DNA from 4 places in the Spirillospora sp. NPDC029432 genome. Region 3 is predicted to be linked to each of the others. Evidence: riboswitches for the same ligand, from Rfam matches in the RefSeq annotation. Region 3 holds a riboswitch; each other region holds the start of a gene.
The links. Region 3 has a riboswitch for cyclic di-AMP ahead of AB0881_RS30455 (CHAP domain-containing protein). Riboswitches for the same ligand answer to the same signal wherever they lie in the genome.
Positions count from the first base shown of each region.

Region 1: it holds a riboswitch for cyclic di-AMP, as region 3 does, so the genes downstream of both, AB0881_RS37690 (C40 family peptidase) here and AB0881_RS30455 (CHAP domain-containing protein) in region 3, are expected to answer to the same signal.
Region 2: it holds a riboswitch for cyclic di-AMP, as region 3 does, so the genes downstream of both, AB0881_RS18425 (hypothetical protein) here and AB0881_RS30455 (CHAP domain-containing protein) in region 3, are expected to answer to the same signal.
Region 4: it holds a riboswitch for cyclic di-AMP, as region 3 does, so the genes downstream of both, AB0881_RS05440 (DUF4200 domain-containing protein) here and AB0881_RS30455 (CHAP domain-containing protein) in region 3, are expected to answer to the same signal.

Region 1 is NZ_JBEZWH010000088.1:264-6,113, forward strand. Features, by position in the region: gene typA (translational GTPase TypA) at 1-1,758, opposite strand, end outside; cyclic di-AMP (ydaO/yuaA leader) riboswitch at 1,950-2,091, shown strand; gene AB0881_RS37690 (C40 family peptidase) at 2,099-3,139, shown strand; gene AB0881_RS37695 ((deoxy)nucleoside triphosphate pyrophosphohydrolase) at 3,204-3,614, opposite strand; gene AB0881_RS37700 (Mut7-C RNAse domain-containing protein) at 3,641-4,420, opposite strand; gene AB0881_RS37705 (ribonuclease domain-containing protein) at 4,600-5,022, shown strand; gene AB0881_RS37710 (NlpC/P60 family protein) at 5,050-5,850, opposite strand, start outside.
Region 2 is NZ_JBEZWH010000020.1:80,046-85,895, forward strand. Features, by position in the region: gene AB0881_RS18420 (hypothetical protein) at 1-1,774, shown strand, start outside; gene AB0881_RS18425 (hypothetical protein) at 1,875-2,510, opposite strand; cyclic di-AMP (ydaO/yuaA leader) riboswitch at 2,519-2,682, opposite strand; gene AB0881_RS18430 (hypothetical protein) at 3,111-3,857, opposite strand; gene AB0881_RS18435 (OB-fold domain-containing protein) at 4,024-4,443, opposite strand; gene AB0881_RS18440 (thiolase family protein) at 4,440-5,606, opposite strand; gene AB0881_RS18445 (CoA transferase) at 5,617-5,850, opposite strand, start outside.
Region 3 is NZ_JBEZWH010000051.1:49,788-55,637, forward strand. Features, by position in the region: gene AB0881_RS30450 (CDP-glycerol glycerophosphotransferase family protein) at 1-791, opposite strand, end outside; gene AB0881_RS30455 (CHAP domain-containing protein) at 986-1,828, opposite strand; cyclic di-AMP (ydaO/yuaA leader) riboswitch at 1,843-1,982, opposite strand; gene AB0881_RS30460 (hypothetical protein) at 2,306-2,518, shown strand; gene AB0881_RS30465 (TetR/AcrR family transcriptional regulator) at 2,672-3,322, opposite strand; gene AB0881_RS30470 (nitroreductase family protein) at 3,534-4,196, shown strand; gene AB0881_RS30475 (SDR family oxidoreductase) at 4,193-5,002, shown strand; gene AB0881_RS30480 (cytochrome P450) at 5,007-5,850, shown strand, end outside.
Region 4 is NZ_JBEZWH010000005.1:75,442-81,291, reverse strand. Features, by position in the region: gene AB0881_RS05455 (sterol carrier family protein) at 1-237, opposite strand, end outside; gene AB0881_RS05450 (serine/threonine-protein kinase) at 406-2,187, shown strand; gene AB0881_RS05445 (S8 family peptidase) at 2,347-3,513, shown strand; cyclic di-AMP (ydaO/yuaA leader) riboswitch at 3,676-3,869, shown strand; gene AB0881_RS05440 (DUF4200 domain-containing protein) at 3,873-4,814, shown strand; gene AB0881_RS05435 (hypothetical protein) at 4,866-5,048, opposite strand; gene AB0881_RS05430 (hypothetical protein) at 5,226-5,850, shown strand, end outside.

The DNA of each region.
Region 1 (5,850 bases), on a different contig from region 3:
GCACTCGTCCTCGCGGACGAACTCCAGCGCCTCCTCGAGCGTCAGCAGGCGGGGCGGGGTGAGGGTCTCGGTGCTCTCGGCCGTGGAGGAGCGGATGTTGGTCTTCTGCTTCTCCTTGCAGATGTTGACGTCCATGTCGTCGGAGCGCGAGTTCTCGCCGACGATCATGCCCTCGTACACCTGCGTGGTGGGGCCGACGAAGAAGGTGCCGCGCTCCTGCAGGTTGGTGATCGCGTACGCGGTGGCGGCACCGGTGCGGTCGGCGACCAGGGACCCGGACGGGCGGGTGCGCAGCTCGCCGAACCAGGGCTCGTAGCCCTCGAAGACGTGGTGCGCCATCCCGGTGCCGCGGGTCTCGGTGAGGAACTCGGTACGGAAGCCGATCAGGCCGCGGGCGGGAACCAGGAACTCCATCCGGATCCAGCCGGTGCCGTGGTTGGTCATCTGCTCCATGCGGCCCTTGCGGACGGCCATGAGCTGCGTGACCGCGCCCAGGTGCTCCTCGGGGAGGTCGACGGTGAGCCGCTCGACGGGCTCGTGCTTCTTGCCGTCGATCTCGCGGGCGACGACCTGCGGCTTGCCGACGGTCAGCTCGTAGCCCTCGCGGCGCATGTTCTCGACGAGGATGGCCAGCGCCAGCTCGCCGCGGCCCTGGACCTCCCAGGCGTCGGGACGCTCGGTCGGCAGGACGCGGATCGAGACGTTGCCGACCAGCTCGCGGTCCAGGCGGTCCTTGACGAGCCGGGCGGTGACCTTGGTGCCCTTCTCGCGGCCGGCGAGCGGGCTGGTGTTGGTGCCGATCGTCATCGAGATCGCCGGCTCGTCCACCGTGATCAGCGGCAGCGGGCGCGGGTCGTCGGGGTCGGCGAGGGTCTCGCCGATCATGATGTCGGCGATGCCGGCCAGCGCGATGATGTCGCCGGGCCCGGCCTCGTCGGCGGGCTTGCGGGTGAGCGCCTCGGTCATCATCAGCTCGCTGATGCGGACGCGCTCGACGCTGCCGTCGCGCTTGCACCAGGCGACCGACTGGCCCTTCTTGATGATCCCGGAGTGCACCCGGCACAGCGCGATGCGGCCGAGGTAGCTGGAGGCGTCCAGGTTGGTGACGTGCGCCTGGAGCGGGGCGTCGGGGTCGTACGAGGGGGCCGGGATCGTCTGCTTGATGATGTCGAACAGCGGCTCGAGGTCCTCGCTGTCGGGCATCCCGCCGTTCTCGGGCTTGGTGAGGGACGCGCGGCCGGCGCGGCCGGAGGCGTAGACGATCGGGAAGTCGATCTGGTCCTCTTCGGCGTCGAGGTCCATGAACAGCTCGTACGTCTCGTCGACGACCTCGTCGATGCGGGCGTCCGGCCGGTCGGTCTTGTTGACGACCAGGATCACCGGCAGCTTCGCGGCCAGCGCCTTGCGCAGCACGAACCGGGTCTGCGGGAGCGGGCCCTCGCTGGCGTCCACCAGCAGCACGACGCCGTCGACCATGGACAGGCCGCGCTCGACCTCGCCGCCGAAGTCGGCGTGGCCGGGGGTGTCGATGATGTTGATCGTCATCCCGGCGTGCCGGACGGCGGTGTTCTTGGCCAGGATCGTGATGCCCTTCTCACGCTCCAGGTCGCCGGAGTCCATGACGCGGTCGTCCACGTCCTGGTTGTCGCGGAACGCCCCGGACTGCCAGAGCATGGCGTCGACCAGCGTCGTCTTCCCGTGGTCGACGTGGGCGACGATCGCGACGTTCCGGAGGTCGTCACGCGTGGAGATGGGCATGCGGTCTCGCCTTGGGTGAGAGTGTGGGGTTCCGCCGCAGACTGCGACTCTTTCGATTCTACTGGGCGTTCAACGTCGACGGCCCGCCCACGTCTTCCCGCGCGCCGCACATCTTGCTATTTGGCCAACTTTGCCCGGACTTTGTACTCTCCCGTAATCCGGTCGTTCCGAGTCCCGCCCCCCGGGACGACGGCCGGAGACCGCCGAATCCCCTCCGGGGGAACCGGGGACCCAGGCCCCCTGGGGTGAATCGGCGCGCACCCCCGCGCGCCGTAGGGCGACTCCTGGCCCGAACCCGTCAGCTAACCCGGTAGGCGGCCAAGGAGAGGAGTTCACCGGTTTGTCACCGGCTCGCGAACGGCGCGGCTTCGCCGTGCCCTCCCTCACCGCTGCCACGGTCGTCGCGTTCGGCGCGCTGACCCCGATCGCCGCGGAGGCCGCCGTGCACCCGGCGGCCGCACCCACGATCGCGCCCCCGGCCGTACGGGCCGCGGCCACCCCCGCCGCGCAGCCCAAGCCGTCCGAGAGCGAGCTCCGCAAGCGGCTGGACGCGCTGAACACCGAGGCCGAGAAGCTGACCGAGGCGTACAACAAGACCCGCGTCGACCTCAAGGCCGCCCAGCGGGCCGAGCGGACCGCCGCGCAGACGGCCGCGCGCCTCCAGCAGCAGGCCGCGCCCGCCCGCGAGGAGCTCGGCCGGCTCGCCGCCGCCAACTACATGGCGGGCGGCTCGGACATGTTCTACGGCGCCGGCACCGACACCTCCGGGCTGTCCGCGTCGGCGTACCTGGCGCAGAGCCGCGCCGCCGCCGTGAACCGGCTCCAGGCGCAGATCGACCAGGCCACCCGGGCGCAGAACGCGGCCAAGGCCGAGACGGCCCGCGTCCAGCAGGCCGCGACGAAGGCCCAGCAGGCGCGCGGGGCGGCCAAGGCCAAGGTCACCGAGGTCGTCAAGCAGCTGGACAAGCTGACCACCACCCGGGTCAAGGACCCCAAGACCGGGCTCAAGGCGACCGTGAAGGGCTCCGACCTGCCCGCCAAGATGGCCCGCAAGGCGCTCACCAAGATCGGCAGCCCGTACGTATGGGCCGCCGCGGGCCCCAGCAGCTTCGACTGCTCGGGCCTGGTCGTCTGGGCGTACGGGAAGGTCGGCAAGCCCGGCCTGCCCCACTACACCGGCGCCCTGTACGGCGAGGGCCGGAAAGTGAGCAAGGGCGAGCTGCGGTCCGGCGACCTGGTCTACTTCGGCTCCAGCCTGCACCACATGGGGATCTACCTCAGCGACGGCAAGTACCTGCACGCCCCGCAGACCGGCGATGTGGTGAAGATCTCGAAAATGTCGGACCGCTCCGACTACGCGGGCGCCAACCGGATCTCCTGAGACCGGCCGGCGGGCCGGCGCGGGCCCGCCGGTCCCACCCGGCCCCACCGCCCCCGCGAGGCCGTCAGCCGCCCAGATGCGGCCGTACGGCCTCGACGATGGGCAGGTCCGCGGGGAGCCACGCGACGTCGTACAGCTCGTCCGGGCCCAGCCACCGCAGGGCGAGGTGCTCCAGCGCGCGCGCCTCGCCCTCGACGACCGCGGCGGTCCACACCCGCAGCACGCCGCCCAGCACCAGCGGCCAGTCGCCGCCGATCCGCTCGGCCAGGGCGACCTTGACGCCCAGCTCCTCGTGGCACTCGCGGACGAGGGCGTCCTCGTCCGTCTCGCCGGGATCGACCTTGCCGCCGGGGAACTCCCAGCCGCCGGCCAGCGCCGCCGGCTCGGCCCGCTGCGCGGCCAGCAGCCGCCCCCCGGAAATGATCGCCGCGCCCACCACTACGTTGATCGTGACCAGCCCCTCTCTGCCCGGCATCATGCCGGACGGGCGGGCCGAGCGTCTCAGGAGGCCGCGCTCCGCGCCGAGCCGGGCGCGGCTCCGGCCGTCCCGGCCGCCGCCACGACGGCCGCCGCGTCCTCGACGATCCGCTCCAGATGGCCGCCGTGCGCGCCGCGCCAGTAGACCTGGCCGCAGTCGGTACAGCGCCCGTACACGTCGTAGCTGCGGCGGGTGCCGTCGGCCAGCTGCCGCTCGACCTCCTCCTTGCCCACCTGCGCCAGCACGCCGTTGCAGGCGGTGCAGCGGGTCCACGGCGACAGCGCGGGCGCGAAGCGCTCCAGCAGGTCGCGCAGCTGGTCGTCGGGGCGCGAGCCGCGCACGTACGCGCCGAACCACAGCGCCCGGCGCCGCAGCAGCCCGCGGTCCTGCGTCAGCAGCACCCGGCGCTCCTCGTTCGCCTGGACGACCAGCGCGGGGTCGTCCATGTCGTTGTGGTACGCGGTGTCCAGGCCGAGCAGCCGCATCCGGCGGGCCAGCGTGCCCAGGTGGACGTCCAGCAGGAAGCGGGGCGCGGCCTGGCCGGGCTCCAGCGGTACGGGCTGCGGCCGGGACACCGCCTCCACCCGTACCTCCTCGCCCGCGGCCGGCTGGTGCCCGGGCTCGACCGGGACGCCGTCCACCAGCAGCCGGCCGGCCTCGGGCAGCGGCACGCCCAGGGCCTCCACGATGTGCCCCAGCGTCGAGGTGCCGTCGTGCGCCACCTCCTGCCGCGCCCGGCGGCGCGCGGAGGGCAGGAAGATCAGCAGTTCGTCGGCGATCGAGATCGTTGTCGCGGGCTCCACGCGGCCAGCATGCCACGCTGCGCCGCGATGTCGACCGAATTGATCCGCGCCCGGCCTCCGGACCCCCGAGCGCGGCCGGTACGTCCTGCCGAAGCGGGGGTAATGCGATCGGCAACTTCCCCTGAAACCCGCCGGGCGGCCTTGACCGCTGCCGGGGGCGGGCCCGCACACTCGAACCCATGAAATCCCCCCGCCACCTGCTCCTGCTCCCGTTCGTCGCCGCCGCCTTCCTCGTCCCCGCCGTCCAGGGCGCGCCGGCCGCCCAGCCGCTCGCCGGGCCGCCCGCGCTCGCGGCCGTCATCGCCGCGGACATCCCGCCGATCTGCGCGACCGAGCTGCCGCCCGAAGCGGACGACACCATCCGCCTCATCGACCGCGGCGGCCCGTACCCCTATCCCCAGGACGGCACCGTCTTCCAGAACCGCGAGGGCCTCCTGCCGGACGAGCCCGCGGGGTTCTACCGCGAGTACACGGTCGAGACGCCCGGCGTCGACCACCGCGGCGCCCGCCGCATCGTCACCTCCGGCGACGAGGGGCACGACGGCATGTACTACACCGACGACCACTACGAGAGCTTCTCCGACATCGACTTCGCCTGCTGACCGGAGCGGAAGGCCGCCCGGCCCCGGTCAGCCCGACCGGGGCTGGGCGGCCAGCTCGGCGACCCGGCGCTTCATCTCCGGGCGGGCCAGCGGGCGGGTCGAGCCGATCCAGTCCGAGCGCTTGTACGGCTTGACGCCGATGTTCGGCGTGCAGGTCGAGCAGCTCGCCACGATCATCTTGCCGTTGCCGATCACCATGCCGACATGGCCGGGATTGTTGGCGGACGTCCCGGGACCCGAGTTGAAGAAGACCAGGTCGCCGGGCTGCTCCTTGCCCTTTTCGATCTTCACGCCCCAGGGCCACTGCTCGAACGTGGTGCGCGGGATGTTGAGCCCGACCGAACGGTACGCGCCCTGGAGGAGGCTGGAGCAGTCCCAGGCGTCCGGGCCGTTCGCGCCGAAGATGTACCGCTTCCCGCGCTGCGCCATCGCGAACGCGATGATCCGCTGCACCAGCTCGCCGGCGTTCGCGGGGAGCTGGTTGTCCTGGCACTCGACGCCGTTCGACTGCACGATCGTGAAGTCGCCGCCCACGTACTTCTTGGCCCAGTCGAGGACGAGGTTCACGTAGTCCCACGAGTGGTTGTACATGAACAGGGCCGTGCGCATCCGCTCCGGGGCGCCGTTGTGCTTGAGGTAGCGGGCCGCGGACGGGATCGCGTCGTCGGGGTCGTACCGGTCCTTCTTGCCGTCCTTGTCGCCGTCGACCGCGAACGACTTGAACGTGGCCGCCAGGAACTGCATCGGGCCGCCCGCGCCCGCGTAGTTCTCGCCGCTCTGCACGCCGGGCAGCCGGGACGTCCCGTGGCTGGTCTCGACCTTGCCGAT
Region 2 (5,850 bases), on a different contig from region 3:
GGCTTACGTGCCGACCCGGTACCGGTCGCCACGCTGGCGTCGCTTTCAACGCGTCAGGCTCGCCGTGCTCGCCGGAACGCTGTCGGGGACGCTGGCGGGCGCGGTGCTGCACGCCCCGCTGCCCGGCCTGGCCGCCGGGCTCTGCACCGGTCTGGCGATGGCCGTACCGGCGCTGAACGAGGGGCTGGCGAACCGCCTGTCGTTCATCCCGCGGTCGCGCCGTTCCACCCCGCGCGGAACGATCTACGCGACCCTGGACAACGCGCTGGTCGCGGGGGTGGGCACCGGTGTCCTCGGTGCCGCGGCCTTCGCCGTCATGGCCACGCTCGTCAAGGGCGTGGACGCGATGGCGGCCGCTGCGACCGCGTTCGCGGTCTACGGCCTGATGGCCGCGTTCAGCGCCGGCCTGTGGGCATGGACCTTCTTTCGCGTCACCCATTTCCGCCTAGCTCTGCGGGGTTGGCTCCCGTGGCGTCTGTGGCCTTTCCTGTCGGACGCGCTGGACCGGGGAATCCTGCGGCAGGCCGGTACGGCGTGGCAGTTCCGCCACGCCCTCCTGCAGGACCACCTGGCGCGCTCGGTCGTACCCCGGCAGCTGCGGGCCCGCGCCGAGGCGGGATCCGCGTACGCCCGCTACCAGCTCGTCGACGTCCTGCTGCGGGAGGACCGGCCGGAGGAGTTGTTCGCGCTGCTGCGTTCCCGCGTCGACGACCCCGAAGAGGAGGATCTCTGGGCGCGGCACCATCTCGTCGAGCTGCTGCCCCTGTACGGGCGGGTGGACGAGGCCGTCGAACTCCTCGAAGCCCGCGTGCGCGCGGACCCGTTCGCCACGAAACAGCTGGTGGACCTCCTGGTCGAACACCGGCGAGTGGAGGATCTCACCCGGCGGGCCGAGTCCGGCGATCCCTATGCCGCCGAACGGTTGGTCGACCTGCTGGTCGACCAAGGCCAGGAGGCGGTGCTGAGAGATCGTGCCAGGGCCGGTGACGGACATGCCGGTGCCCGCCTGGCGGACCTCCTGACCGGCCAGGGCCGCCGGCCGGAGGCGGCCGTCCTTCTGCGCGAGCATGTGCCCGCCTGGTGGGCCGAGCGCCGCCTCGCGGACATGCTGGCCGCCGACGGGAAACCTGACGAGGCCATCGCCATGCTGCGCGCCTCCGCGAATCCCAAGGCCCGGCAGCACCTGGTGGACGTCCTGGGCGCCTGCGGGCGGGTGGACGAGGCCATCGCCACCGCGCTGTCGGTGGCCGAGGCCGGCGAGCTCGCCTGGGCCAGACGCCGGCTGATCGATCTGCTCGTCCAGGACGGCCGCACCGACGAGGCCATCACCATGCTCCGGAACCGCGCCGCAGCCGGAGACCACCGGTGGGCCGCCGGCCGCCTCGTCGACCTGCTGGCACTCCAAGGCCGTATCGAGGAACTGCGGCCCCTGGCGGCCAAGGACCGGCGCGCCGCGCAGCACCTGGTGGACCTCCTCGTCCAGCGCGAACGTGTGGACGAGGCCATCGCCTTCTGCGGCGCCCGCGCCGACGGAGGCCCTCCCGAGGTGGCCGTATGGGCCCGGAAGCGCCTCACCGAACTCCTGGCGCGGCAGGGCAGAGCAGCCGAGCTGCGCGCCCGCGCGGACGCCGGCGACGCCCATGCCACCGCCTGGCTGGTCGGCCACCTGGTGGAGCTGGGACGCACCGACCAGGCCGTCACCATCCTCCGCGCCCGCGCCGACGCCGGCGATCCGTGGGCCGCCTACGAGATCTCCCAGCTCCTCGACCGGTGACTCCGTTCCGCGGATACCGGTCCGGCATGGGAAACGAGGGCATGGCGGTCGAGCGGATGCGCCCGGCCGGGTGGCCCGGCCGGGCGCTCTCACCGTTCGTTCACAGCTTCTTGGGCCGGTACGCCTTGTACTCGCTGCCGGAGTCGAGGCCGTAGTCGCGCGTCCGGTGGTCGGTGCCGTACCTGCCGCGCTGCTCGAAGGCCCAGTAGGAGGTGTGCTCGTCGTCGGCCCACTTCTCGAAGATGACGACGTGCCGGGTCGTGTTGGTGCCCTCGGCGTCCATGACGAGGTCACCCTTCTTGAGTTCGGACATCTTGATGCGCTTGGTGTACCGCGACGACGTCAGGCCCACGGTGTTCGGGCCCGGCTTGGGCAGATCGAGCGCCATCGCCACGTAGCCGGAGCAGTCGGTCCGGTAGCCGTCGTGGTAGTCGCTCTGGCTGTAGGGGACCCTCCGGTCGGTGTGCGGACGCCAGGTCTTGGCGCGGGCGATCACCTCGGAGCGCTCGTCCTGCTCGTCGCGCGCGTCGCCCGACGGCTTTCGGGCATCCGGCCGCTTCTCCGCCGGGATCGTCGCGACGGCGGCGGCCTTCTCCGCGCCGTCCGGACCGGACGACCCGGCCGACGCGTGTACGGTCGTCGCCGCCACGCCGACCACGGCGAGGCCGACCAGTGCGCCGGTGGCGCCGCGGGACAGGCCCAGAGGGCCGCGCTTCTTGCTGTGCTTGCCTTGCAAGGGGGACTCCTTGGCTTCCAATACGCCTACCGGGTTAGCTGACGGGTTCGGACGTGGAAGTCGCCCTACGGCTCTGAGGGCAGGCCGATTCACCCCTGCGCGGACCGGCTGAGGTCCGGCGCACGGTGGATCCCCGGCTCCGCCATGAAGGCGGACTCGGCGTTGCCGCTGCGATCCTTGGGCGCTGGGCCCGTTCACGGGACCCGGTGTCCCGTGCGCGAAAGAGCGGCGCTGATTGGTTTGTGCGGCCATGCGAGGGCCGCGTGCTCTGAGAGCGGCTGCCGGCGCGCTCGGCCCGCACGCCGTGGCGTGCGCATGGGAAGGGCCTGGTGCTCGGGTCTCGAAGAGACCGGACGCGGCAGGAGGACGCGTGGATCGCGCCCGTTCCCTCACCCGACGGTGTCAGATGAGGTCATCGTGCTCATAGGGGACAAAGCACCTGGAGGGCACTTTGGTGGACGACAAGCTAACGCAACCACCAAGAGAAGGCAAACACCCACAAACTCACGCTTCGAGCAGCTCACAGCGCCAGAGCCGGCCAGATCATGCGGTGCTGCGCGGCCGCCGGTGACGGTCGGCCGCCTCACGTCCCCGCGTTGTCTACCGCTTCGGTGTGACGACGGGGGCGTTGAACGGAAGGACCAGCAAGGGGCCCGTCACCACCACTTGGTCGGTGTTGGGCACGCCCCAGCCGAGGTCGGCCTTCTGGTGGCAGGTGCCGCGGTCCTCGATCCAGTACCTGGCGTCCGCGCCGCCCGGCCCGGAACGGAAACGGCCGAGCAGCGAGATGCGGTCCCGGATCTTGCCCTTCTGATCCACCACGAAGCCGTGAATGGGGTACGTGCCGCGGAAACCGCCGCCCGCCGTCCGCGCCTCGTAGGCGAGGTCCGAGATCATCACGCGGAGGGTCTCGCCCGCCTCGTCGGTCACGGTGGCGTCGAATTCACCCATGAACGGCGTCACGAAACCGGGGAACGACGTGTGGAACCGCTCCGGATAGATCGGGGGCCGCCGTTCCAGCGAGGAGAAGCGGTAAGCACGCCGGAAGGTGCCCGCGTTGATCGTGTACGTGCCGTTCTCGCAGACGAACGGACGGTACGTGCGCCCCGCCAGATCGGTGGACAGCCGTACGATCTCGTTGCCCGTGGCGGGATCCCCGAATTCCTCCTCCACCATGGACGAGGAGATTCCGTGCCTGGTCACCTTGAGCTTGAACCCTGGGCCGACCGCGGCGATGCGGCTCTCGCTCTCCTTGACGTGGACGTCCTGGATCTCCTTGGCGGAGGCGTTCGGCGCCATCGCAAAGGCGGCGGCCAACGTCATCCCGACCACGGCGAATCGGACCACGGTCCCTCCCTGCGTCCTGTACATCGTCGTACCAACAGCCATGATCACAGGATCGTCCCCCTCCGCCTAGGCCCACGGCGCATCGGGCCCGGGGACAGGCGGCCGGTCTCGGCCAGCGGGGCGTACGCGAGATGAGGGCCTCATCCCCATGTGTATCCCCGTGTGTTCAGCTCCCGTCCGGCTCGACGTAGGGCAGGGTGATTCCGCCGACGTCGTGGAACGCCGTCCGCACGCGGAGCCCCACGCGCACGTCGTCGACCGTGGCGCCGACGAGGTTGGTGAGCAGCTGGAACCCCTCGTCGAAGGTGACGATCACGACGGCGTAGGGGGCGCTGAACTCCGGCGCCTGCGGGCGCCAGACCACCGTGTGGCTGTAGACCTCGCCGCGGCCGCCGCTCACCTGCCACTCCAGCGCACCGGAACCGCAGTGGCGGCAGTCCCAGGCCGGGTCGAACACGGCGCGGCCGCATCCGCCGCAGCGCTGGTAGCGCAACTCGCCCGCGGCGCAGCCGTCCCAGAAGGGCCGCGACACCGGCGTCGGCTGCGGCAGCGGGATCCCCGGCCGCTGAGGTTCCAGGACGGTCACGGGCGCTCACTCCCCAGCAGGACGACGTCGGTGAACAGCGCGCCGGCTCCCCCGGCCGAGCACAGCGCGACCTTCGCGTCCGGTACCTGGCCGCTCCGGCAGCGCTTCTGCAACTGGTGCACGCCCCTGGCGACGCGCTGGGACAGCTGGACGACCCCGCCCCCGTGGCTGTAGGACATGAGCCCCCCGTCCGTGGTGATGGGGAACTCGCCGCCCGGTGCGATGCGGCCGTCCATGACGAAGTCGCCGCCCTCGCCCTCCCCGCAGAACCCGAAGGCCTCGAACTGGCGGATGATCTCGAACGAGAACGGGTCGTACAGCTCGCACACGTCCACGTCGGACGGCCCCAGCCCCGCCGTGGCGAACGCGTCGCGGGCCGCGCGCCGCCCGACGTAGCCGTTGGGCACGTCGCCGGTGCCGCCGCGGAGATCCCACGCGGGCGCGTGCCGGTAGGCCGGTCCGAGCGCGTCCAGGCCGCCGCCGAGGATGTACACGGGGGTGCCCGGGAGGTCGGCCGCGCGCTCGGCGGTCGTCACGATCAGGGCGCATCCGCCCTCGGAGGTCGTCGCGCAGTCGAGCAGGCGGAACGGGTCGGCGATCATCCGCGAGGCCAGCACGTCGCCGGCGGTGAAGGGGCCGCGTCCGGAGTAGACCGCGTCGGGGTTGGCGTGGCCGTTGTTGCGGATGGTCGCGGCGACCTCCGCCATCTGTTCCGGCGTGGTGCCGTAGAGGTGCATGTGCCGCCGGGCGATGAGGGCGAACTCGGCGGCGGTGTAGAGGCCGAACGGCACGACGAACTCGTTGGCCGGGCGCGTCCACGGCGCGGTCGCGGCCCGTTCCGTGTAGAGGCCCGCTCCCCCGTCGGCGAGCAGGACCGTACGCGCCAGCCCGGTCGCGACCAGGCTCGCCGCCTGCAGCAGCCCCGCGATCCCACTCGCGGCGTTGGAGTTCCAGGCCGGGCCGATGCCGAGCGCGTAGATCAGCTCGGGCGCGTGCTTGCTGAACACGGCGTCCACCTCGGACGCCGGGACGGCCGCTTCTGCGAGCACGCCGCGCGCCGCCTCCAGCGTGATGGAGAAGGCCGTGTGTCCCTCCAGGACCCGTGCCTGGCGGGTGTTGTACGCGGCCACGATCGCCACGTCGCGGAAGGGGTGTTCGCTCAAGATCACTTCCCTACAGGTTGTCCGGTCGTTCGCCGATCACGCCGAGCCGCCGCAGCGCGGCGATCCGCTCCGGTCCGATCCCGGCGACCTCGCGCAGCACTTCGTCGTTGTGCTGCCCCAGGGTCGGCGCGGGCCGGGCGAACCAGGGCCCCTCCCTGGACGCGGCCCTGAACGGCACCCCCGGCATCCGGTGCTCGCCGAGCACCGGATGGTCGACGGTCTCGGCGAACGAGCGGTCGGCGAA
Region 3 (5,850 bases):
AACTTGACGTCCTTGGCCGCCTTGAGGTCCGCCGCCCCGTGCGCCCGGAACACCCGGTCGATACGGCGGTGGATCTCCAGCCGGTCGGCCAGGTTGCGCAGTTCCCGGCGGCGGTTGGAGATCGACGGGCGGTCGGCGTCCGCCTCCACGTACCAGGTGTAGACCCGGTGCGGGACGACCGCGATCCGGTCCGCGGCCAGGTACGCCTCGGCCGAGAACAGCAGGTCCTCGTAGTGCAGGTCCTCGACGAAGCGGAGCCCGCGATCCAGGAGGAAGTCCCGCCGGTAGCACTTGTTCGTGGAGAGCGTGTCGTACAGCAGGTCGGGATGGTCGAGGACGGAGTCGTGGACGGCGCGGCGCCGGTAGAGCCGCGGATACCAGGGCGTCTCGCGGGCCTTCGGGCCCAGGTGGGACCGGACGCACAGGCCCGAGACCAGGTCGGCGCCGGTCTCCTCGGCGGCGGCGACCATCGTGAGGCAGGCGTGCCGGTCCAGGACGTCGTCGCTGTCGAGGAACATCACCCGGTCCCCGCGGGCCAGCTCCACGCCGGTGTTGCGGGGGCGGCCGCAGCCGCCGGAGTTCTCCGGCAGGTGGACGGCCCGGACCCGGCCCGGGTGCGCCGCCGCGAACCGGTCGGCGGCCTCGCCCGTCCCGTCGGTGCTGGCGTCGTCGACGATCACCACCTCGACGCCGCCGAGCGTCTGGCCCAGGGCCGAGCGGACGGCGCGCGGCAGCCGTCCGGCGTCGTTGTAGGCGATCACTACGACACTGACGTCCGGCCGGACCCGCATCCCATCCCCTTTCAGACGTTCCGGGACAGTGATTTCCAGCCAGGTCCATCACCGGGTCGACACGGGATCAAGTGGACGTCAATATTCACGGATTCTCGTGTTCTGTCCCGGAACGCTCGGAAGCCCGGAGAACGCGCCGAGGGCGCCCGCACCAGGTGCGGACGCCCTCGGACCAGGGGTTGTGCGGGAGTGGCTCAGCTGTTCCGGTAGTCGGGGTAGCCGTAGCCGACGATCTGCGACTTCTGCCGCGTCTTCTCCTTCACGGCGTTGCCGGTGTTGCCCTCGACGGTGTCGACGGTGCCGTCGCCGTTGTCCTTGACGACAAGGCCGACGTGCTCGATCGAGTTGATGCCGCCGCCGTTCCAGGAGAAGAACACCACGGCGCCGGGCTTGGCCTCGTGGCCCCAGCGGCCGGTCTTCTTGAACCACTTGGCGTGCTCGACGGTGTAGGCGTCCCAGCCCATGCCCTTGACGCCGGTCTGCGCGCCGACCCAGGACACGAACATGTTGCACCACTGCGCGCCGTTGTAGCTGGACACGTTGCCGCCGTCGCGCGCGGCGGTCAGCTTGGCGTTGTCGGTGCCCACGTACCAGTCGTGGAACTTGGTCTGGCCGCCCTTGCCCTCGCTGATCCCGACCTGCTTCTTGGCCAGGGAGATCACTTCCTTGGCGGTGGCGGAGTTGGCGTTGGCGGTGGCCTTCTTGGCGGAACCGGCCTTCTTCTGGGCGTCGGCGGCCTTGCCGGCGACGGTCCCGGTGGCCTTCTGGGCCTCGCTTCCGGTCACCTGCTCGGGCTGGACGGCGGTGTGGCCGGCCTTGCCGACGCCGGCGACACCGGCGACGGTCTGGACCTCGGCGCCCGAGGCGCCGGTGGAGGCCGCGGCGCCCACGGCCGAGCCGAGGGCGAGCACGCCCAGGGCGGCGCCGCCGGCCACACCGGCCGCGGCACGGCCCCGAAGGGCGAAGGTCTGGGTGGTCAGCTCGCTCGCACGGGTACGAAGGTCGGCGAGCAGAGCGGGAGAGATACGGAACGACACAGCAGGGGTCTCCTGATTTCTTCCATGGCCGCCTACCGGGTTAGCTGTCGGATTCGGGCGTGGAAGTCGCCCTACAGCGCACGCGGACGTGCACCGATTCACCCCAGATGGTTGGGTCCCCGGCTCCAGGCGCCGCTTTCGGCGCGGAACGGACTCGGCGGTCCGGCGGCCGTTCAGGGGCCACCGGCACTGCGATCAGATGGATGGACGGTTCGCGCGGGTCTTGATCCGCACACGCGACCGCGTTCGGCGGGATCCGGCCCGGTCGGCTCGGCCCGCCTGCCAATGGCGACGCATGGGGCGCATCGCCCAGAGGTGGTCAGAAGGTATCAAACTTCTAGCTCGTGGCAAATCCGGTGCAAAGCACGCGGACACAGGTTCAAAACCACACGAACCCCGCATCTCTTCCCGACATCGGGGAACGATTCGGACTCTCGTGTCCGATCGACCCGTACGCACCGGGAGGGGAACGCGGCGATGCTGCCGGATCTGGGGTTGTTGGCGATCGCTCTGCTGGGCCTCGCGGGACTGGCCGTGCTGGCCCTCGCGCTCTGCGTGGCCGGGGGCCTGCGGCTGGCCCGCTCCCTCGCCGAACGGGTCCCCGTACGGCCCGACGGGGCCCCGCTCCCGATGCGCCGCCCAGCCCCGAAGGAACGCGCGACGAGCGGCCGCATGGGCACGGCCCGCTAGCCGAGCAGGGCAGGCAAAACCCCGCCTCTACACCGTCTCACCTGCGCCTTCAGCGACAAAGGCCACACCAAGGCCGAGTCACGAGCGCCGTGAGACGTGCCTCACACGCGCACCCACACCCCGCTCCCAAGCCGCACCCGAAAGTGACCCGGGTCACGGCCCGGTGGCGGCCTCCGCGCCGGCGGCTCCGGCGGCGGCCGGGGCAGCGCCCGCGATGGCGCCGGCCAGGACGAGCCGCCCGGCGGTGGTGACCATGGCGACGACCTCGTCCACCGGGGTCCGCAGCGAGGTCAGGCTGACCAGGGCGGCCAGCAGCACGTGGCCGAGGACGACCTCGACCTCGTCCCGCTCGGGCACCGGGTCGCCGATCGCGGCGGCCAGCCGGTCCCGCAGGGTCATGAACAGCACCAGCCGGTCGTCCTCGACCGAGGAGTCCTCGGACGTCACCGCCTGGACGATCGCCGACGTGAGCGGGATCTCCTCGGCCCCGACCCGGATGATCCGCTCCAGCAGCGCGGTGAGCCGCTCGACCGGGGTGTCGCCGACCGCGAGCGAGTCGATGTCGTCGGTGACCTGGTGCACCCAGTCGCCCGCCACCTCGGTGATCAGGTGGTCCTTGGTGGCGAAGTAGCGGTAGACCGTGGCCCTGGCCACACCGGCGCGGTCGGCCACGTCGTGCATGGTCACGGCCGGGTAGCCGCCCTCCAGCGCCAGCAGCCGGGCGGCGTCGACCAGCCGTTCCCGGCGGGCCTGCTGCTCCTTGCTCAGCGTCCGGGTCACGGTGAACCGCGCATCGCCGCTCAACGCGCCTCCTTCGGGATGGCCGATCGGGTGACGGACGCCATCTTCTCGCACATCCGTTCCCATCGCGCGCCGGGCACGGGCGGGCGGGCGCGCGGGGCCTTGTCCGCCGCGCCGCCCGCGGGCGAGGATGCATCCAGAAGATCGTTCTTCGCCCTATCGCTTGCTTGGTTGTGACGCTAGTCTAGACACCCGTCTCCGAACGGAGCCGCCGATGGACCTGCACGAGGCCCTCTACACCACCCGCGCCATGCGCAGGGTCCGCCCCGACCCGGTGCCGCTGGAGGTGCAGCGCCGGATCATGGACGCCGCCGTGCGCGCGCCCAGCGGCGGGAACGCCCAGGACTGGCGGTTCCTGCTCGTCGACGACCCCGGCGCCAAGGGCCGGCTCGGGCCGCTGTACCGGGACTCCATCGACCAGCTCTGGAAGACCGTCTACAAGGACCGGCTGGAGACCGCCTGCGCCGCCCCCGAGGAGCCGGACAACGCGCAGATGCTGCGCGTCCAGCGGTCGGCGCAGTGGCTCGCCGACCACTTCGAGGAAGTCCCGCTGTTCCTGTTCGCCTTCACCCGGTTCGACCCGAACGGCGGCTCGATCTTCCCCGCCGTCTGGAGCGCGCAGCTGGCCGCGCGCGCCGAGGGCGTCGGCAGCTCCCTCACCTCGGTGCTGGGCTTCTTCCACCCGGACGAGACCTACGAGATCCTCGGCGTCCCCAAGGACGAGCACTGGACCATGTCCTGCTGCGTCTCGTTCGGCTACCCCACCGGCCGGTGGGGCGTGGCCGCGCGCCGTCCCGCGCACGAGGTCACCCACCGCAACGCCTGGGGCGCCCCGGCCGGATTCGAGACCCCCGAACCACTCTGGAGCCCTGAATGACGCTCGAAGGCACGTCCGCGCTGGTCACCGGAGGCGGCAGCGGGATCGGCCTGGCCTGCGCCCGGCGGCTGGCGGCCGACGGCGCGGCGGTGACCATCTGCGGCCGTACGGCCGAGCGCCTGGAGGCCGCCGCCAAGGAGATCGGCTGCGGCTGGACGGTGGCCGACGTTACCGACGAGGACCAGATCGCGGCGGCGCTGCGCACCGCCGCCGAGGCCGGCCCGCTGCGCGCCGTGGTCCACTCCGCCGGCGGCAGCAGCTCGATCGGCCCGCTCCCCCAGCTCGACACCGCCGCCTGGCGGGACACGATGGACCTGAACGCGACCGGCACGATGCTCGCCCTCAAGCACGCGGCGCGGCTCATGTCCCGTACCGGCGGCGGCGCCTTCGTGGCGATCTCGTCGATCGCCTCGTCCAACACGCACCGCTGGTTCGGCGCGTACGGGGTGTCCAAGGCGGCGGTCGACCACCTGGTGAAGCTGGCCGCCGACGAGCTGGGCGGGATCGGGATCCGGGTGAACGGGATCCGCCCCGGCCTGGTGCGCACCGAGCTGGTCGCCGGGTTCACCGAGCCGGGCCCGGTGCTGGACGACTACCTGGCGTGCATGCCGCTGGAACGGGTCGGCGAGCCGGAGGACATCGCCGAGGCGGCGCGGTTCCTCGTGGGGCCCGAGTCGTCCTGGATCACCGGCCAGGTCATCAACGTGGACGGCGGCCACCATCTGCGCCGCGGGCCCGACTTCCACGCCGCGTTCGAGCCGATGTTCGGCGCCGACGCGCTCAGAGGTGTCAGCACGGAGGAGTGAGGCGATGCGCACGACCGTGGACCTGCTGGACGGCGAGATGTACGCGGGCGACCCCTGGCGGGTGTACGCCGAGCTGCGGGCCGAGGCGCCCGTCTACCACGACGAGGCCAACGGGCTGTGGGGGATCGCGCGGCACGCCGACGTCTTCGCGATCGAGCGCGACCCGAGGCTCTGGACGAGTTCCGGCGGGTACCGGCCGCAGCTGCGGCCGGCCGACCCGTCCATGATCGGGATGGACGATCCGGAGCACGCGGTGCGGCGCCGCATGGTCTACCGGTGGTTCACCCCGCGCAGCGTCTCCCGGTACGCCGACCGGATCAGGGCGACCGCGGTCGACTGCATCGACACGGCGCTGGAGGCCGGGACGGTCGACGCGGTCCCCGCCCTGGCCGCGCCCCTCCCCGCCCGCGTGATCGGCTGGCTGCTGGGCTTCCCCGAGGACCAGGTGGACCGGCTCGTGCACTGGTCGGCGACCGCCGTGCTCGCGGGCGGCGGGCTGCGCTACGTCACCCAGGAGTCCACCGAGGCCGCCGCCGAGTTCGCCATCGCCGCCCTGGAGGTGGCCAAGGACCGCCGCGCCTGCCCGGCCGAGGACCTGATGTCGATCTGGGCCAACGCCGGCCCGGACGACCCCGAGTACGACGACGAGCACCTCGCGCACGAGGCGCTGCTGCTGCTGGTCGGCGGCGCGGAGACGACCCGTACCGTGATCGCGACCGCGATCGACGCGCTGATCGCGCATCCGGACCAGTGGCGGCGGCTGCGCGAGGACCCCGGGCTGATCCCGGGCGCGGTCGAGGAGTTCGTGCGCTGGACGACGCCCATCCTCAACATGTGCCGGGTCGCGA
Region 4 (5,850 bases), on a different contig from region 3:
CACCCGGACCTCCACCGAGCGCCCGGGGGCCAGCTCGGCGAGCCGGTCCAGCAGGTGCCGGACGGCGCCCCGCAGGATCGGGCGGGCCGGCCCGGCGCCCGCGTCGTACGCCGCCAGGACGGTCTCCAGCGCCGAGCGGCGCAGCTCGGCGGGTTCGTCGGTTCCGGCGTACGGCGGGAGGCCGAGTACGCTGCGCTGTTCGTCCAGCGCGGCACGAGTGAGAGGTGTTCGCGGCACGGCCCGACGCTACCCGGCCCGACGCCGCCCGGCCGCGGCCGCCGGCACGGGAACCCTCGGGCCGGTGGGAGGATGACCGCGCCGTACACGGTCTGCACGGTATGTCGGGAATCCGGGAGACCGGCCGGGGAACCGTTCCCCGGCAGGAGAGTCACGGAGGTTGTGTAGATGGCCGAGGCGCTGCCCCTGCAGCCCGGTGATCCGCGACGGCTCGGCGAGTACGAGATCACGGGCCGGCTGGGCGTCGGCGAGCACGGCGCCGTCTTCCGCGGCCGCGACCGGTCCGGCCGGACCGTCGCGGTGAAGGTGCTGCACCTTCGGGTGAGCGGCGAGCCGGCGGCGCGGTCGCGGTTCGCCGGCGCGTTCGCCGCGGCGCGGAAGGTGTCCGGGTTCTGCACGGCCGGGGTCCTGGACGCCGATGTCGAGGGCGATCGCCCGTACGTCGTCGGCGAGTGGGTCGACGGCCCCTCGCTGCTGCAGCTCGTCGCCGACGAGGGCCCGCGCGGCGCGGCGGTCGTCGAGCGGCTCGCGGTCGGCACCGCGGTCGCGCTGGCCGCCGCCCACCGGGCCGGAGCGGTCCACCACGACCTGGAGCCCGGGGACGTCCTGCTCGGCCGGAACGGTCCGCAGGTCAGCGACTTCGGCCTCACCCAGGCGCTGGACGCGGTCAACGCCGCCCCGACCGGCCGGATCGGCGACGACCCGTCGTACAAGGCGCCCGAGCAGCTCAGCGGCGTCGACATCGGCCCGGCGGCCGACGTGTGGGGCTGGGCCGCGGTGCTGCTGTTCGCCGCGAACGGGCGGCCGCCGTTCGGCGAGGGCTCGCCCTCCGAGATCATGCAGCGGATCATGTACGACGATCCGGACATCACGGCGCTGCCGTTCTACCTGCGCGGGATCGTCGCGGACGCGCTCGCGAAGGAGCCCGCCAAGCGGCCCACCGCGGCCGGGCTGCTCGGCCGGCTCCTGGACGGCGGGGGCCCGCTCGCCGACCGGATGCCGGAGTCGCTGGTCGCCGAGGGCCGCGCGCTCGCCGGCACCCCGGGGCCCGCCGCGGCCGTACCGGCGCCCGAACCGGAACCCGAACGGGAACCGCACCCCGAGCCCGAGCCCGCGCCCGCTCAGGTGCCGGCCGCGTCGCCGCCCGCGAGCTTCGGAGCGCCCGCCTTCCCGGCGGTCCTCGGCCCGCGGAACGAGTGGCCGCCGCAGGAGCCGTCCGACCTCACCCGGGTCGACACGCCGCGCGTCGAGGACACCGTGTTCGACCACGACCCCGCCACCCAGGCGATGGCCCCGCTCGCCACCGCTCCCCCGCCGGATCCGGCGGACCGTACCGAGCCGACGCCGCACCTCATCCCGGGCATGGGCGCGAGCCGGGGCGACGAGGACGACGAGCGCACCTCCACCGCGATCCTGTCGCTGCCGCCCGCGGGCGGCGAGAGCGGGTTCGCCGGGCTCCTGGCGCGGCTGCCGCGGCCCGGCAACCATCTGCTCGGGGTGGCGCTCTCGCTCACCATCGGGGTGCTGGTCGGTGTCGCGATCATCGGCCTGGTGCTCTGGCCGCAGATGCGCGGGGACGACGACGGCGCGCCCGCCGGGAAGGCCGACGGGATCGACGACACCCCGGTCACGGCCGTGCCCGAGGCGTTCGCCGGCACGTGGAAGGGGACGCTGGTCAACACGGGGCGGGGCGCCACGTTCCCGGTCGAGGTGACGTTCGAGAAGGGCACGAAGGCGGCGCGGGCGGTGTACCCGCAGAACGGCTGCACGGGCACGCTCGCGTTCGCCCGCGGGACCAACCGGCAGCTGCACATGTCGCTGACCATCGCCAAGCCCTGCACGGCCGGTGACGTGCTGGTGAGCCGGCAGCCGGACGGGTCGCTGCAGTACGTGTGGTCGGCGCCGGGCAGCTCCCAGGTGGGCTACCAGGGCAAGCTCAGCCGCGACTGAACCGCGAGCCCCTTCCTGGCCTGATTCGGTCGGCGTAGCCGAAATGCCGGATTTAAAGGCTATGTCCAGCAGAGATCCAATAAAGTACCTCCGCCCAGGGTCGCCTCGACCCCGGCCGCGGGCGCCGTGCGCGGCCCCCGCGTGAGAGAAGGAGAGCTCTTGCGGACTTTCCCCCGAAGGGTGCTCATCATCGGCGCGGTCGCCGCGACCGGTACCGCCGCCACCCTGCCCGCCTTCGCCGCCGCCCCCCAGGCGCCGCCCGTCCCGGTGGCCGCGGCGCAGGGCACCCCGGCCCCGGGCCGGTACATCGTCACCATGAAGTCGGGCTCGTCGCCGGCCGGCGCGGCCGCGCGGGTCAAGGCCGCGAAGGTGCAGCGGTACGACCGCGTCCTCAACGGCTTCGCCGCCAAGCTGAGCACGTCCCAGCTCGACCGGCTGCGCCGCGACCCCGCGGTCGCCGCGATCGAGCAGGACCAGATCGTCCGGGCGTCCACCACGCAGAAGTCCCCGGTGTGGGGGCTGGACCGGATCGACCAGCGCAAGAAGACGCTGTCGAAGACGTACACGTACAAGTCGACCGGTTCGGGCGTCAACGCGTACGTCATCGACTCCGGGCTCGCCCACTCCCACCCGCAGTTCGGCGGGCGCGCCTCGATGGTCTGGGTCGCCCCCGAGTTCAACGGCGACGGCTGGGACCACAACGGCCACGGGACGCACGTGGCCGGGACGATCGGCTCCGCGACGTACGGCGTGGCCAAGAACGTCAGGCTGCGCGGCCTGCGCGTGCTGGACGCCGACGGCTACGGCTACGTCTCGACGATCGTGGCCGCCGTCGAGTGGCTGCAGAAGAACGCGGCGAAGCCCGCGGTCGCCAACATGTCGATCGGCGGCGGCAAGTCGGCGGCGCTGAACGCGGCGGTGGAGAAGCTCTCCCGGTCCGGCGTGTTCACCACGGTCGCGGCCGGCAACGAGGGCCAGGACGCCTGCAAGACGTCCCCGTCCAGCGCCGGCTGGGTCATGGCGGTCGGCGCGACGACCATCCACGACAACCGCGCCACCTGGTCGAACTACGGCAAGTGCCTGGACATCCTGGCGCCGGGCTACGGGATCACCTCGACCTGGCCGGGCGGCGGCAAGTCCACGCTGAGCGGCACGTCGATGGCCGCCCCGCACGTCAGCGGGGTCGCGGCCCTGTACCTGGCCGGGAAGAGGACCGCCACTTTCCCGCAGGTGCAGAAATGGCTGAACGACAACTCGACAAAGGGACAAATCGGTCGTCTTGGGAGCGGAACGCCCAACCGGCTGCTCTACAAGTCGGGTCTGTGAGTCGCGTCACGTAAGATGGCCCGGCTCCCAGCGGGGGGCCGGGCCCGGCGGGCGGATGAACCATTCCACTGTCCCCACCGTTTAATCTTGGCGAGGATCCGATTGGTTCCGAACAGTTCGTTATTGTTCGGTCGGTGACTCGCCCTGGGCCCCGGGGTGGGCCGGCCGAACCGGCCTAATCCCGGCGCGTCCCCCCGCGTCCGGGAACCGGGGACCCAAACGCCGGCGGGTCCGGGCTTCACGCCCGGCACGCGCCGGCCGGGGTGAATTCACCGCCCGCCACCAGCGGACGGTGATAGGGCTGCTCCCGGCCCGAACCCGTCAGCTAACCCGGTAGGCGATCGAGGAGAGGAGAGGACGTGGAGACCCCCAACTCCACCCGCCGGTGGCACGCTCGGCTGCGGCGCCCCGCCTTGGCACTCGTGGCGCTCGCCGGTGCCCTGCCGCTGACCGCGGGCACCGTGCCCGCGGCCCATGCCGACCCCGGCGACTCCGGACGCATCAGCAAGTACAACCGCCAGATCGCGAGACTGGAGAAGGCGTACGGCGGCGACCTGGCGAAGCTCAAGGACGCCCAGTACGGCGTCAAGAAGGCCCAGGAGAAGTCCAAGGACCTCCAGGCCGACCTCCGCGTCGCCCGGGGCCTGGTCGCCCAGCTGGCGGCCAACCAGTACATGAGCGGCGGCACCGACCCCAGCGTCACCGTACTGGCCGCCGACGACCCGTCCAACGCGCTCAGCAACATGAGCCTGGCCAGCCACGTCGCGCAGAACCAGTCCAACAAGGTCCAGCAGATCCAGAAGCTGGTGAACGAGCAGGAGAAGGCCCGCAAGGAGTACGAGGCCAAGATCAAGGGCCTGGAGAAGGAGATCAAGGACCTCCTCGGCCAGAAGTCCAAGATCCAGGCGCTGGTGAAGAAGTACAAGCCCGAGTCCCCGAGCGTGGGCATGGGCGGCGTCACGCCCCGGATGCTCAAGGTCAAGAACACCCTGGACATCGAGTTCGGCCCGTTCCCGACCATCGGCTGCGTCCGCAGCACCGGCGACCCGCAGGACCACGGCACCGGCCACGCCTGCGACTTCATGGTCAGTACCGGCGGCTCCTCACCGTCCGCCAGCGGCCGCTCCCAGGGCGACCGCACCGCCAACTACGCGATCGCCAACGCCAACAAGCTCGGCATCAAGTACGTCATCTGGCGCCAGCGCATCTACGACATGCGCAGCCCCGGCTGGCGGATGATGGAGAACCGCGGCGGCATCACCGCCAACCACTACGACCACGTACACATTTCGGTCTTCTAGCCGTTTCCCTGCCAGTGCGGGGTCGAAGCGGCGGGCCGGGCCGTGGCGTGCCTACCTCGACTTGCGTCCGCGGCGGGTGATCCAGGCGAAGACGGCCTGGGAGATCCTCACGATGAAGGAGGGGTCTCCGCCGCCGGACAGCGACTGGGTGCCGAGGAACTTCGCGTTCGGGTTCTGGCGTCCCTCGTACTCGGCGTTGCTCTGCCCAGGAAGGCGCTTCTCGGGTGGGGGCATCGTTCCTCCAGCAGTGTCGCCGAGTCTGCCTCACGGTAAAGGCGTCGGTTGCGGCGTGGCGATACCCAGCGCATGCCGACCGGTCGCGAGGCCAGGTCCGGCCGTCCGGCTCGTCGCGTGCCCTAGGGGCCATGCCGGCACCGTACGGCAACGGTCCGGTCGCGGTATTTTCCCGGCATGTCGCATCGCGTGATCTTCGAGCTGGACGGCCTGGAGGACGACCTCACCCCTCAGGAGCGCGCCTTCGTCGCCGAGACGGCCGAGCGGTCGGGGACGCCCTCCGGCGAGCCCGTGTACGGGACGGTGTCCTGGGACGAGGTCACGGACGCGCTCGTCGCGTCGGTCTCCCTGGGGGACCCGGAGGCCAGGCTGGCCCTGGTGGACTTGGGCGTGCACTTCGCCGGCGACAGGGTCCGCGGCGACCGGCTCCACAGCCAGCTCCACTCGCTCCCCGAGGACCCGTCCCCGTGGGCGCTGGACGCGACCGGGAGCATCGACGAGCTGGCGGGGCGTTCCGCGGAGTGGTTCGCCAGGATGCTGCGCCGTCCCATCGCCCTCTACGTCTGGCTGCACGAGCAGCAGGCGTACGCGGCCCGCTACGTGTTCGCCGACAGCGACGAGACGCTGTGCCAGTCCTATGTGAAGCAGCTGGCGCCCGCCGGCCAGGCCGAAGGGCTGATCGCGGACGGGCACGTGCGGGGGCAGGGCTGGATCCAGACCGCGGGACTGCCCGCGCCGAACCTCTACCTGCACATCCGCGGGGACCGCGAGGCGGCGTCCCTGCCTCCCGGAGTGAAGGAGG